One region of the Cellvibrio sp. PSBB023 genome, then DNA from elsewhere that is predicted to be linked to it. Evidence: predicted binding sites of a transcription regulator. Region 1 holds the regulator's gene; each other region holds the start of a gene.

Region 1 (3,164 bases):
TGAACCCTTCGCCGGGGTAGACCCCATTTCCGTAAATGACATCAAAGAGATTGTCCGACACCTCAAAGACCGCGGCATCGGCGTATTGATTACGGATCACAATGTGCGTGAAACCCTGGATATCTGCGAAACCGCCTACATAGTCAGCGAAGGTCATATTATTGCGGAGGGCGATGCTGATACTGTCCTCAGCAATAGCAAAGTCCGCGAGGTTTACCTGGGCGAACACTTCCGGCTGTGATGAAATCCCACCAACAAACAGCTTGACATTTAAGTTTCTTTATACTCTAGGCATAAAGCTTGCTTACAGATGTTGCTTGCGGCGCAAACCCTGACTAAACTCCACCTAACAGATGTTTTCCATCCCGCGTTATAAGGGTTTGTTGCTACAACAATGAAACAATCTCTCCAGCTTAAACTCGGCCAACAGCTGACAATGACCCCCCAATTGCAACAGGCAATTCGCCTTCTGCAACTGTCCACACTGGATCTACAACAGGAGATTCAGGAAGCCCTCGAATCCAACCCGATGCTTGAAGTTGAAGAGAGCTTTGACTCATCAGCCAGCAGCACCGATTACGAAGGCAGCGAACAAGACAAGATTGACTACACCCGCCAACAGGAAATTGCCGCTGAATCCGGCACCGACAATAGCGCGGACTTTAGCGCAAGCGATAACTTCTCCTCAGCGACCAGCGACAACTTCAACGAGCCCGGCTATAGCGAAACCGAAAGCTTTGGTGACAGCGAAGGCTTTACTGATGGGGAATCCTTTGGCGATAACGATGTCTATGGTGAAGGTGAGAGTTTTAGTGCCGACAGCGGCGACTGGAGCGATTCAATCCCCAGCGACCTGCCTGTAGACACCAGTTGGGACGATGTTTACCAAACCTCATCCACCGGAAATTCCAGCAATTACGACAACGAAGACAGTGACTTTGAAAGCCGTCGCGCAGTAACCGATTCACTCTACGATCACCTGATGTGGCAACTCAACCTGACACCCATGTCTGATCGCGACCGGGTTCTGGCTATGGCGATCATCGACGCAGTTGAGCCCAGCGGCATGCTTTCCATCACCCTTGAAGAAATATTTGAAGGCATGCGCGGTGATTTTGAAGAGCTGGAGCTGGATGAAGTTGAGGCCGTTCAACACCGCTTACAGCAGTTTGATCCCTGTGGCGTTTGCAGCCAGAATCTCTCGGAATGTTTATTGGTGCAACTGCAGCAATTCGACCCGAAAACACCTTTTTTGGATTCAGCAAAGCTGATCGCCAAACAGTATTTGCCCTTGCTGGGAAGCCGCGACTACCGTCAATTAATGCGGCGTACCAAATTGAAAGAGGCGGAATTAAGTCAGGCAATCGCTCTTATTCAAAGCCTGAACCCGCGCCCGGGCGATATTATCGCCAGTGGTGATACCGAATATGTAGTACCGGATGTATTTGTAGAAAAACGCGATGGCCGCTGGATTGTTGAACTGAACCCGGAGATAGCACCACGCCTGCGGATCAATTCCAACTACGCTTCCATGGTGAAGCGTGCCGATTCAAGTAGCGATAACACGTTTCTCAAAGATAACCTGCAAGAAGCCCGCTGGTTCCTGAAAAGTTTGCAGAGCCGCAATGAAACCCTACTCAAAGTAGCAAGCTGTATTGTGGAAAAACAACGTGGCTTTCTTGATTACGGCCCCGAGGCGATGAAACCACTGGTGCTGCACGATATTGCAGAAATTGTAGAGATGCACGAATCCACTATCTCGCGCGTGACTACCCAGAAATACATGCATACCCCACAGGGAATCTTCGAGCTGAAGTATTTTTTCTCCAGCCACGTGAGTACTGACAGTGGTGGCGAATGTTCCTCAACGGCAATTCGCGCCATCATCAAAAAATTGGTGAGCGCCGAGAACCCCAAAAAACCGTTGAGTGACAGCAAGATTACCGACCTGCTCGCCGAGCAGGGAATACAAGTAGCTCGTCGGACCATTGCGAAATATCGCGAATCGCTGAATATTCCGCCCTCCAACGAGCGTAAAACAATTTAATTCCTAGCCCTATAAATACGAAATTCGGAAGAAAAATCATGGATGAGCTGTTGGGTTGTGGTAACCACAACCATTTTGTTTCTATCGAGAGGAAGTATCTATGCAAATAAATATCAGTGGTCATCATCTGGAAGTTACCGATTCGCTAAGAGACTATGTCAGTAGCAAAATCGAGCGCTTAAGCCACCACCACGATCGCATTACCAGTACGCATGTCATCCTCTCTGTCGATAAATTAATTCAAAAAGCAGAAGCCACTATTCATGTCAGCGGTAAAGATTTATTTGCCGATGCTACCCATGAGGACTTGTATGCTGCGATTGATTCTCTGGCCGATAAATTGGATCGCCAACTGATTAAACACAAAGAGAAGATGCGCAGCCATCGTTAACCCACGCTATGCAGCGGCCCCAGTGGCCCGCTGCATTCAACATTGTGAGATTCCTGGTAATCACCCTAGCCATGCAAATTCAAACTCTTATCAGCCCTGGCCGCACGCTGTGTGGTATCGAAGGCGGCAGTAAAAAACGCGCCCTGGAACTATTGGCAAACGCCATTGCACAGGATGTCCCCGGTATTGATGCGGACGACTTGTTTCGCCGCCTGATTGGCCGCGAGCGCCTTGGCTCAACCGGTATTGGCCACGGTATTGCCATTCCCCATTGCCGGGTAGAGAACTGCAGCGGCACTATAGGCGCACTGATCACCTTGGTAGACCCGATAGACTTTGACGCCATAGATTCACAACCCGTTGATATTCTGTTTGCCATGCTGGTTCCCGAAGACGCGCATGACGAACACCTGCAAACACTTGCCGCGTTGGCGGGTGCACTCAACAATGCCGACTATCGCCAGCGCTTGCGCAATGCCGATAGCGATGCAGCGCTTTATCAAGCAGCGATAACCCCCTGACAGGTTAATAACATGCATCTGGTGATTGTGAGTGGGCTCTCGGGTTCAGGAAAAAGTACAGCGCTTCACGTCCTTGAGGATGTGGGGTTTAACTGTATTGATAACCTGCCAGTCAGCCTACTGCCTGCACTGGTGGCACAAATACAAATTCACAAGAATGATCAGCAGCGTTTTGCAATCGGCATTGATGTGCGCAATGCCTGGC
Region 2 (3,164 bases), 720 kb from region 1:
CGCAAATAAGGGTCTACTTTCTGGGCCAGATCGCCCGGTAAGAAACCGAGTTTTTCACCGGCTTCAACCGCCGGACGCACCAGTAGAATGCGTTCGATTTCATTTTTCAGCAGGGCTTCTACCGCGCAGGCAACGGCGAGGTAGGTTTTGCCTGTACCAGCAGGGCCAATACCAAAGTTAATGTCGTGGCGTTGCACAGCGCGCACATAGCGCTGCTGATTCAAGCCGCGAGGCTTGATGGTGCATTTTTTGGTGCGGATAAGGGTAATTCCACCTTCGTCGCTAGTATTGTCGGCGGCGGGTGCGGTAGCGCTGGTGTCATCAACAAGAGACTCGGCGTTATCGAGTTGTTGCATAAGCTGTTCAATTCCTGAGGTTTGCAGGGCGAGATGGACTTCATCCGGGGTGAGTTCGCTGTGCCCGGTGAATTCGTAGAGGTTGCGCAGTAATTCGGCGGCAGCACGCGTTTTTGTGGCGGGGCCTACCAGTTGGAATTCCGAACCACGATTGCGTATTTCGATATCGAGGCGCTCTTCGATTTGGCGCAGGTGTTGACCGAGCAGACCATTGAGGTTGGCAAGGCGACGACTATCGCTGGGCTCCAGCGTTAGCGGCTGGGTAATAATTTCCGGGGGGGATATAACCTGGGTGTTCAAGTGGTTGGTAAGCTCTTGTGACTCAATTAAAAGCAAGACTAAACCATTCGGCGGGAGGGATAAAGCCTAAATTGCAGCTGAATGTGCACTAAATTGCGCGTTAAAGTTACACAGGTTTATGAGGTATATTCAGTAACTGGTTGTATTTGTTGTTATTTTTGTCAGGCAAATCCTGGTTTTAAGTGACGGTTGTCGTTTGTGGTCGCTGCGGTTAAAGAGCCTTGGGTTATAGAAGTTTGCGGTTGTTGATGTGTCGCCGCCGAACCGGGGTGGCACGCACCCCGGCAGACATCTTTACGCACAAATCCTGTTTGTGTGGCATCAGGATTTTACTTGCAAGTTATTCACCACGCCTTTCACATTTTCATGTTTAGCCGCAATCGCTTGCGCCAGCGCTTTTTCTTCCAGCGAACCCACCTGTCCAGACAATGTCACTTTGTGATTGAGCGTATCCACATCAATCGCAAGGCCTTTGATATTGGGCGAGGCGAGCAGTTCGGTTTTAATTGATGCTGTGGTTGAAACATCGGCCACATACTGCGCAAAGTTGCGACCTTTCGGCGTGGCAGGCTCTGCGGTTCTGGCAGGTTTTTCAATGACTTTGATGTTGTTGGTGACGGCATCGATACCTTCAACACCTAGTGCAATATTTTCAGCCAGTTCTTTTTCGATGTCGGAATGAACCTCACCACTCAAGGTGGCCATGTCATTATCGACGTCGATATCAATCTTGAACGCATTCAGGTGTTCATTAAGAACCAGTGCTGTCGCCAGTTTGCTTTCAATCCAGCCGTCTTTAAAAGCCGTTTTACTGTCCTTCCAGGTTTGTTTGCTGTCTTGTTTAAAGTCCGCCCAGAATTCAGCGGCACTTCTCTTTTCGGTGTAAGCGCCAGTCTGTGAGCTGGATTCCTTATCGCCCGCAGCAGTGGCAGACAAGGATGCGGTGAGTGCAAGGGCGCTCAAGGGAATAGTAATGCTGTGTAAGAATGAGGTTTTCATCGTTTATCTCCTTTGATAACTATTTTTCAAACCATTTTTCAGCTAATAAAAAATAGCTTGATTGAAAAATATGCGATCAACAAAAAAGAACGCATACAAAGGCTAAAGCTGATTTCATGCCAGTTATGTGTGAATCCTGAGGAGGCCTTTATTTTTCTGGTGTTGACGCGCGCAGCACAGGTTGTGGCGGTGTCATGAGTGAAGTTGTAAGAATGCCTTTTTTGCAAGAACTACAAAAAAATGTAAATTTTATTTAAATCTACATGGATGCGTTTCACAAAAAATAGTTGTAGCTCGTGGCTGAGTTGTTCTGGTATGAAAATGGCAAGTGCTCAGGATCAGCATCACAATGGCAGGGAATAATGATGAACAATCCATTTATGTTTCGCGGTGGGGAAGGTGCACCACATCATTCGGAAATACAGCAGCATCGATGTGCACGTGCGACCAGTGTGGCACTGAATATACTGGTGGTTATTGCTGTGCTCTATAGCGTGTATTTTTGTCGCACCTTGTTATTGCCCATATTTGTCGCGGGTTTTATCGCTTTATTTTCAAGTCCGCTGGTGCGTTTTCTGGCGGATTTTAAAATACCGCATGCGCTGGCGGCGGCATTGGTAGTTATCTTGTTGGTATTGTTGCTGGGGCTAACCTGTGTATTTCTGGTGGGACCTGCGGCGCATTGGTTGGATAGTTTGCCCGCGCTTGGCGATAAGCTCACCGCCCATATCAATGGTTGGTCTGATCAATTTAAATTGCTCCGCTCGCAGGTCATGCCGGATGCCAATGGCGACAGTAATGCCATTGGCAGTGCATTGGAAACTATTATTTTTTCGGCACTATCATTGGTGGCGGGTACAACAGCAATGCTATTGGTACAGGTGGCTGCCGTATTTGTGATCACGTATTTTTTTCTGGTATATGGCGATAATTTAATGCGCAACTTTGTTCGCGCCCAGTCATCCTTTGCGGAGAAGAAAAAAGCGGTGATTATTTTTCAAACCGTGCGCGATGATATATCCCGCTACGCATTGCTGATCTCCATCATCAATCTTGGTTTGGGATTGGCAACAGCCTGCGTTATGGCTGTGTTAGGTGTGGAAGATCCATTGTTATGGGGCGCGCTGGCGGCGATATTGAATTTTGCACCTTATATCGGGCCTTTGGTGTTGAGCGTGATTCTGACGGCGGTAGGATTTTTGGAATACAACACCTGGGGTATGGCGCTAATGGTGCCGGGAAGTTTCCTGTTTTTGAACTTTATTGAATCGCAATTGGTAACGCCAACAGTATTAGGTCAGCGTTTTAATATGAACCCTTTATTGGTTGTGTTATGGATGTTTGCATGGGGCTGGCTATGGGGTGTTGTTGGTTTATTAATCGCGATTCCCTTGTTGGTCTGCTTCAAGATTTTAGCGTCACACCTCAATCTTATTGGTTGCTGGATCAATATTCTGGATGGTGATATTTCCCGCCAGTAGTTGGTTGGGTACATTGCTTTCCACCGTA
Region 3 (3,164 bases), 1.2 Mb from region 1:
ACGTTGGCTAATAACAGAGAGCAGGTTATGACAAAGTCAGAATTGATTGAATACATCACCGAAAAGCAAAATCAGTTGACCATCAAAGATGTCGAGATGTCAGTAAAGCTGTTGCTCGATTATATGTCCGATATTCTCGCGTCCGGCGAACGTATCGAAATTCGTGGGTTTGGTAGTTTCTCGTTGCATTATCGTGCTCCCCGTACTGGTAGAAATCCAAAAACAGGGGAGGCTGTCGTGCTTGAAGGCAAATATGTCCCTCATTTTAAGCCTGGCAAAGAAATGCGCGATCGCGTAAACGAGAGTATTGATAAGTAACGCCTTGTTGCGTTATTCCTAAATATATATCTTGAAAAGCAGGTATTGCTATTATGCTTCCTGCTCCTGCTCCTGCTCCTGCTCCTGCTCCTGCTCCTGCTCCTGCTCCTGCTCCTGCTCCTGCTCCTGCTCCTGCTCCTGCTCCTGCTCCTGCTTCCTGCTATTCGGCTTTTCCTGCTTTGATTTTGTGTGCGCCATAGAGTGCCGGTGTATAAGCCAGCATCAATGCAGCGAATTCATTAATCTTGTCGAGTTGTGTGGCAATGGCCAAAGGAAGTAGCCATGCCAGATTAAAGCACATGATTAATAGCGTTGCTTTTGTGTGAGAGTTTAGTTTTTGTGCGATTTTTTGATAAAAGTGCGATCTGTGTGGCAGATAGAATTTTTGTCCGGTTGTCAGTCTGGCAAGGAGGGTGTAGCTGGCATCTACGATGAATGACGTCAGAATAATAAGCCAGATGCAGGCGGTGGTCATATCGTTATATGCGGTCCATACCATTAATGTAGCGAGCGTTATGCCAATAAAAAGGCTCCCCGCATCCCCCATAAATAGCTTTGCGCGCGGGAAATTCCAATATAAAAAGCCCAGGCTTGCATTGCTAAGGGTGAGCATAAGTAGAAGTGTCTCAGGGTGTTCCGCCTTGAGAAAGAAGAGAAGACTCATGCTTCCGCAGACAAACACGGTTTGAAGTGCTGCGAGCCCATTAATACCATCCATAAAGTTATAGAGGTTGGTGAGCCAGACAATGCCAAGAATAGATATGGCTCCTAGAGTCGCAGCGATAAGTATGGGGTGTGTTGTGTTATGCAGGATGACTCCAGTAATGGTGCAGGCTACTGCCAACTGGATGATAAGTCTGATGCGTATGTTGAGTGTGAATAGGTCGTCGGCGATTCCTACCGCAGCCATAAGTAGGCCAGGGGCTATCAGGTAGAGTAGTGTTGGAGGTTGCGGCATTCCTGATAGCTCGGTGATTAATAGGCTCAATACCGTTGCCAGTACTATGGCAATGCCACCTCCGCGTGGTGTAGGGACGGTATGCGAGCTTCGATCATTGGGGATATCTAAAAGACGACGCCCAAACCAATAGATAACAAGCTTCGATAGCCCCAATGCAAGAATCAGGGGTATTAACAAATAGGCAATCAATAATTCCATGCTTCACTGATCTTAAGTAACGATTGTTCCTGTCATTCTACCTTATCTCCTTTATTTTCATTGTCTTGTGATTGATGTTGCACCGATATTGATCTCGATTGTTTTTGATGTCTCTTTATGGTGCTTATTTTGATTGTATAAACAGCCTGATAATTTATAACTTATTGAAAAATAATTTTTTTTTGTTTTTGGATCATTTATTGCTTTGGCGCAGAGCCATTTAGCGTTTAGATAGATATTCGACAATTAGTGCTCTCTGGTTGTGCATTTTCCACCTAATATATCTTTCAGTGTGGCAAATCAACACCTAGGTCGTAGGGTGAATTGTTTCATATTGAGGCGCTCAAATTGCGGCTCATGTTTGCGTCACATTTGGTTGGTCTCAAACAATAATCATTCTGGGGTAAGTATGAAAAAACTAAATTCCACTATTTCATTCATTGTTGCCACTGTGCTGACTGCTTGTATGTCGCCAATAGCATTTGCGGAAGAGGCGATCAATCAAGCAAATACGGCTTGGATTCTGACATCGACAGCATTGGTGCTGTTTATGACCCTGCCGGGATTGGCTTTATTTTACGGTGGTCTTGTTCGCGTTAAAAATATTCTCTCTGTGTTGATGCAGTGTTTTGCAATTGCATGCTTGGTATCGTTGCTGTGGTTGATCGCAGGTTACAGCTTGGCATTTGGTGAAGGAAATGCCTGGATTGGTGATTTTAGTATGGTCTTTTTGGGTAGCGTAACTGAGGATGCTGTTTCTGGCGGTATTCCACTCAGTTTGCATGCCATGTTTCAAATGACATTTGCCATCATCACTCCAGCATTGATTGTTGGTGCGTTTGCGGAGCGTGTAAAGTTTTCTTCTATGTTGTTGTTTTCTGGTCTGTGGTTGTTTGCTGTGTACATTCCCGTTTGTCATTGGGTATGGTCAGGTTCTGGCTGGTTGTTTCAGAAAGGGCTTCTTGATTTTGCTGGCGGCACGGTAGTGCACATTACTGCTGGTGTGGCCGCATTGGTTGCTGCAATTGTCGTGGGTAAACGTAATGGGTTTCCTACAACGGCTATGCCTCCACATAATATGACAATGACTGTTACCGGCGCGGGCATGCTGTGGGTGGGTTGGTTTGGCTTTAATGCAGGCAGTGCCTTGGCGGCTGATGGTAATGCGGCTATGGCAATGTTAGTGACGCATATTTCAGCAGCTGCAGGTGCGTTGTCCTGGATGGCTGTTGAGTGGATGCGTTTTAGAAAACCAAGTGCTTTGGGTATTGTTACAGGTATGGTTGCAGGCCTGGGTACTATTACACCTGCTTCCGGTTATGTTGGCCCTGGTGGCGCTTTATTAATTGGTTTAAGTGCGGGCGTTGTCTGTTTCTACATGACGCAATTGGTTAAGCGAGTCTGGAAGATTGATGACTCATTAGATGTATTTCCTGTTCACGGTGTTGGTGGCGTGCTGGGGACTATTCTTGCTGGTGTGTTTGCATCCACTGAGCTGGGTGTATTTAGTGGCCAGGGGTTTGCTGAGGGTATTAACTCGATTGGCGAGCAACTTGGCGTTCAATTTCTGGGTGTGATTGTGACTTTTGTTTACACCGCTGTTGTTACTTATGTATTGCTTAAGTTGACGGGTCTGTTTACTGCTGGTTTACGTGTCAGCAAAGAAGACGAAACGATTGGCCTTGAT
Region 4 (3,164 bases), 1.0 Mb from region 1:
ATCCAGCGGGTGTTCACTGACGGGCATGATTTCAATGTGAGTGAATCCCAACGGTTTTACATAGTCGACCAATTGATGGGCAAGGTCGCGATAACTCATAAACTCACCTGCCCAGCCACGCCGCCATGAGCCAAGGTGCACTTCATAGACAGACATGGGTGATGCCTGCCAATCCCAGTGTTCACGTTTTGTCATCCAGTCTGCATCTTGCCACTGGTACACTGAGTCGGCTTTTACAATGGAGCCGGTTTGTGGGCGCAGTTCAAAGGCTTGGCCATAGGGATCAGACTTGAGGAAAACCGCGCCGGTGGCGCGATTGCGTATCTCGAATTTATAGAGAGCGCCGGGTTTAACACCGGGGATGAACAGCTCCCACAGACCGCTACCGCCGCGTACGCGCATTGGGTGAGCGCGGCCATCCCAATCATTGAAATCGCCCACCACACTGATTCGCTCGGCGTTGGGAGCCCAAGTCGCAAACAAAACGCCGTCTATGCCCTCAACCGTGCGCGGGTGTGCACCAAGATGTTGATAGATGTTCCAATGTTGGCCCTCGGCAAAGAGGTGCATATCAATGTCGCCCAATTGTGGGGCAAAACAGTAGGGGTCGAATTCAGTATGGGGCACGTTGTGGCGATCCGACCATTGAAACTGATAATAAGCGGGCAGATTTTTAGCTAAACCCCGCCAGGTAAAAAAATCCGTGCCCTCTACGCGAGTCATGGGAGTGGGCTGATTATTGATAATTAATGCGGCATTGCGTGCACCGGGAAGATAGGCGCGAACCAGAGTGTCCGCTTCTGCTGTCACTTTATCCCCCAGCGGATGTCGGCCGAGCACCTCAAAGGGATCATGATGCGTCGCAGTCACTATGCGTAACATCTCATGGCTCAAGCTATTATCCTGTTTTGCATGCGTCATTCGATCAATTCCTGTCTAATTGTTGTGGCATCTGATGCCTTATGGTGAAACACCATAACGCCTTGAGAACCCTAAAAAAATATCAGCCGATTCTACTCTGCTAGCTTAGCCAGTATCCGCTTATTTTGTTGCACGATTTTGGAAATAAATTTCATTCAACTGAACGCAATTGCAGGTTCAATGCCAAACTTGAGACTACACTTGTTCGTGCACTTAAAATAAGCCTGCGCTTAATGTTAAATGCACCATAAGTTTTTTGTGATAGTTGCATCCTTGAGCCAGATCAATTTATTGGCACTGATATTGCTCTCTCTATGGTCATCGCAGTCACAAAAAATTCATAATCTGCAAACACAATAGCCATAAGGAAGAAGATTTAATGAGTACACAATCATCGGGTCGTTTTGTAAGTCGACTTACTCGAGAAACACTGGCAATAATCCTTGCAGGCGGGCGTGGCTCCCGATTACATCAACTCACTGACTGGCGAGCAAAACCAGCGGTTCATTTTGGCGGAAAATTTCGCATTATCGACTTTCCTTTATCTAATTGCGTCAACTCCGGTATTCGCCGTATCAGTGTACTTACGCAATATAAATCCCACTCGTTGGATCGCCATGTGCAGCGCGGCTGGGGTTTTTTGGGCGGTGAATTGGGCGAGTTCGTAGAGCTTATCCCCGCGCAACAGCGCTTGAGTGAATCCTGGTATGTGGGAACTGCAGATGCGGTGGTGCAGAACATCGATATTATCCGTCGCCACAATCCGGAATATGTCCTTATCCTTGCTGGCGACCATGTTTATAAAATGGACTACGGCACCATGATTGCAGCCCACGTTGAACGTGGTGCCGATATTACGGTCGGTTGTATTGAAGTGCCACTGGAAATCGCCCATGCCTTCGGGGTAATGGATGTCGATAAAGATTTTCGCATTGTGAAATTTACCGAGAAGCCAAAAAATCCAGAGCCTATTCACGGTAAGCCGGATAAAGCATTGGCGTCCATGGGCATTTATGTTTTTAGTACCAAAGTGTTGTTTCGCGAACTGTTAAAAGATCGTGATGATCCGAATTCATCACATGATTTTGGTAAGGATATTATTCCTTCCATGATCAAATCCCATAGAGTGACTGCATTTCCATTCCGCGATCCAGTCTCGGGTGGCGATGCGTATTGGCGCGATGTGGGCACAGTGGATTCGCTGTGGGAAGCCAACCTTGAATTAACCGGAATCTCTCCGGAATTGGATTTGTATGATGCCGAGTGGCCTATTTGGACTTATCAGGAACAAGTCGCTCCCGCCAAGTTTGTGTTTAATGATGAAGGGCGTCGCGGTTACGCAGTGGATTCCTTAATTGCAGGTGGTTGCATCATTTCCGGATCCGCGGTGAAGCATTCATTATTATTTCCCCGTGTACGTGTACATTCGTTTTGCGAGATTGAAGATTCAGTGTTGTTCCCCAGCGTAGAAGTAGGGCGCAACTGTAAAATCCGTAAAGCGCTGATTGACCGACGCTGCAAAATTCCCGATGGCACTATTATTGGTTACGATCAGGAAGAAGATAGAAAACGCTTTCATGTGTCGCCCAAGGGTGTCGTTTTGGTTACTCCCGATATGTTAGGACAGGATGAGATCAATGGTTAATCATGGCAAAACGAAGGTCGTTTTTCTCTGGCATATGCACCAACCGGATTATCGCGACATAATGACAGGGGAATACTATTTCCCCTGGACATACCTTCATGCCATTAAGGACTATGTAGATATGGCGGCGCACATAGAAGCGCAACCTGCTGCAAAAGCTGTGGTTAATTTTGCTCCCATTTTACTTGAGCAACTCGACGATTATGCGCAGCAGATTGCGGCGCATTTATCGCGGGGTGAAAAAATCAAAGATGCGGTATTGGCATCATTGGTTGACCCTGCATTACCGGCGCCGGGTACCATGGCGTTTACCGACCTTGCACGAAAATACTTGCGCGCAAACCGCGAGCGAATGATCGAGCGCTTTCCTGTATTTAAGGAGCTTGCGGATGTCGTTGGTACATTTGATGAAAAACCGTTTATTAGTCGCTACCTGAATGAACAATTTCTTGTGGATTTATGTGTGTGGTATCACATCAGTTGGCTTGCTGAAATTCCACGCCGTACCGATCTCCGCATCCAAAAATTACAAAGCAAAGAGCGCAATTATTCGCTTGCTGACAGGCGCGAATTGCTCGGCATAATCGGCGAGCTTATG

What was found. The regulator sigma-54, encoded in region 1, starts transcription at its own class of promoters, with help from an activator protein. The targets are predictions, from matches to a motif close to TGGCACANNNNTTGCNNT.
Region 2: the regulator sigma-54 is predicted to act here: its motif matches at 1,760-1,777, upstream of B0D95_RS06245 (BON domain-containing protein).
Region 3: the regulator sigma-54 is predicted to act here: its motif matches at 1,667-1,684, upstream of B0D95_RS04310 (ammonium transporter).
Region 4: the regulator sigma-54 is predicted to act here: its motif matches at 1,214-1,231, upstream of glgC (glucose-1-phosphate adenylyltransferase).

What each region holds. Positions count from the first base shown of each region.
Region 1 covers NZ_CP019799.1:2,116,129-2,119,292, forward strand. Annotated here, with positions in the region: gene lptB (LPS export ABC transporter ATP-binding protein) at 1-241, shown strand, start outside; gene B0D95_RS09390 (RNA polymerase factor sigma-54) at 395-2,047, shown strand; gene hpf (ribosome hibernation-promoting factor, HPF/YfiA family) at 2,148-2,438, shown strand; gene ptsN (PTS IIA-like nitrogen regulatory protein PtsN) at 2,510-2,959, shown strand; gene rapZ (RNase adapter RapZ) at 2,972-3,164, shown strand, end outside.
Region 2 covers NZ_CP019799.1:1,397,933-1,401,096, reverse strand. Annotated here, with positions in the region: gene B0D95_RS06250 (PhoH family protein) at 1-656, opposite strand, end outside; gene B0D95_RS06245 (BON domain-containing protein) at 978-1,655, opposite strand; gene B0D95_RS06235 (AI-2E family transporter) at 2,018-3,136, shown strand.
Region 3 covers NZ_CP019799.1:947,976-951,139, forward strand. Annotated here, with positions in the region: gene ihfB (integration host factor subunit beta) at 28-318, shown strand; gene B0D95_RS20520 (hypothetical protein) at 370-516, opposite strand; gene B0D95_RS04305 (glycosyltransferase family 4 protein) at 479-1,477, opposite strand; gene B0D95_RS04310 (ammonium transporter) at 1,944-3,164, shown strand, end outside.
Region 4 covers NZ_CP019799.1:1,110,415-1,113,578, forward strand. Annotated here, with positions in the region: gene glgB (1,4-alpha-glucan branching protein GlgB) at 1-921, opposite strand, end outside; gene glgC (glucose-1-phosphate adenylyltransferase) at 1,301-2,566, shown strand; gene B0D95_RS05060 (glycoside hydrolase family 57 protein) at 2,559-3,164, shown strand, end outside.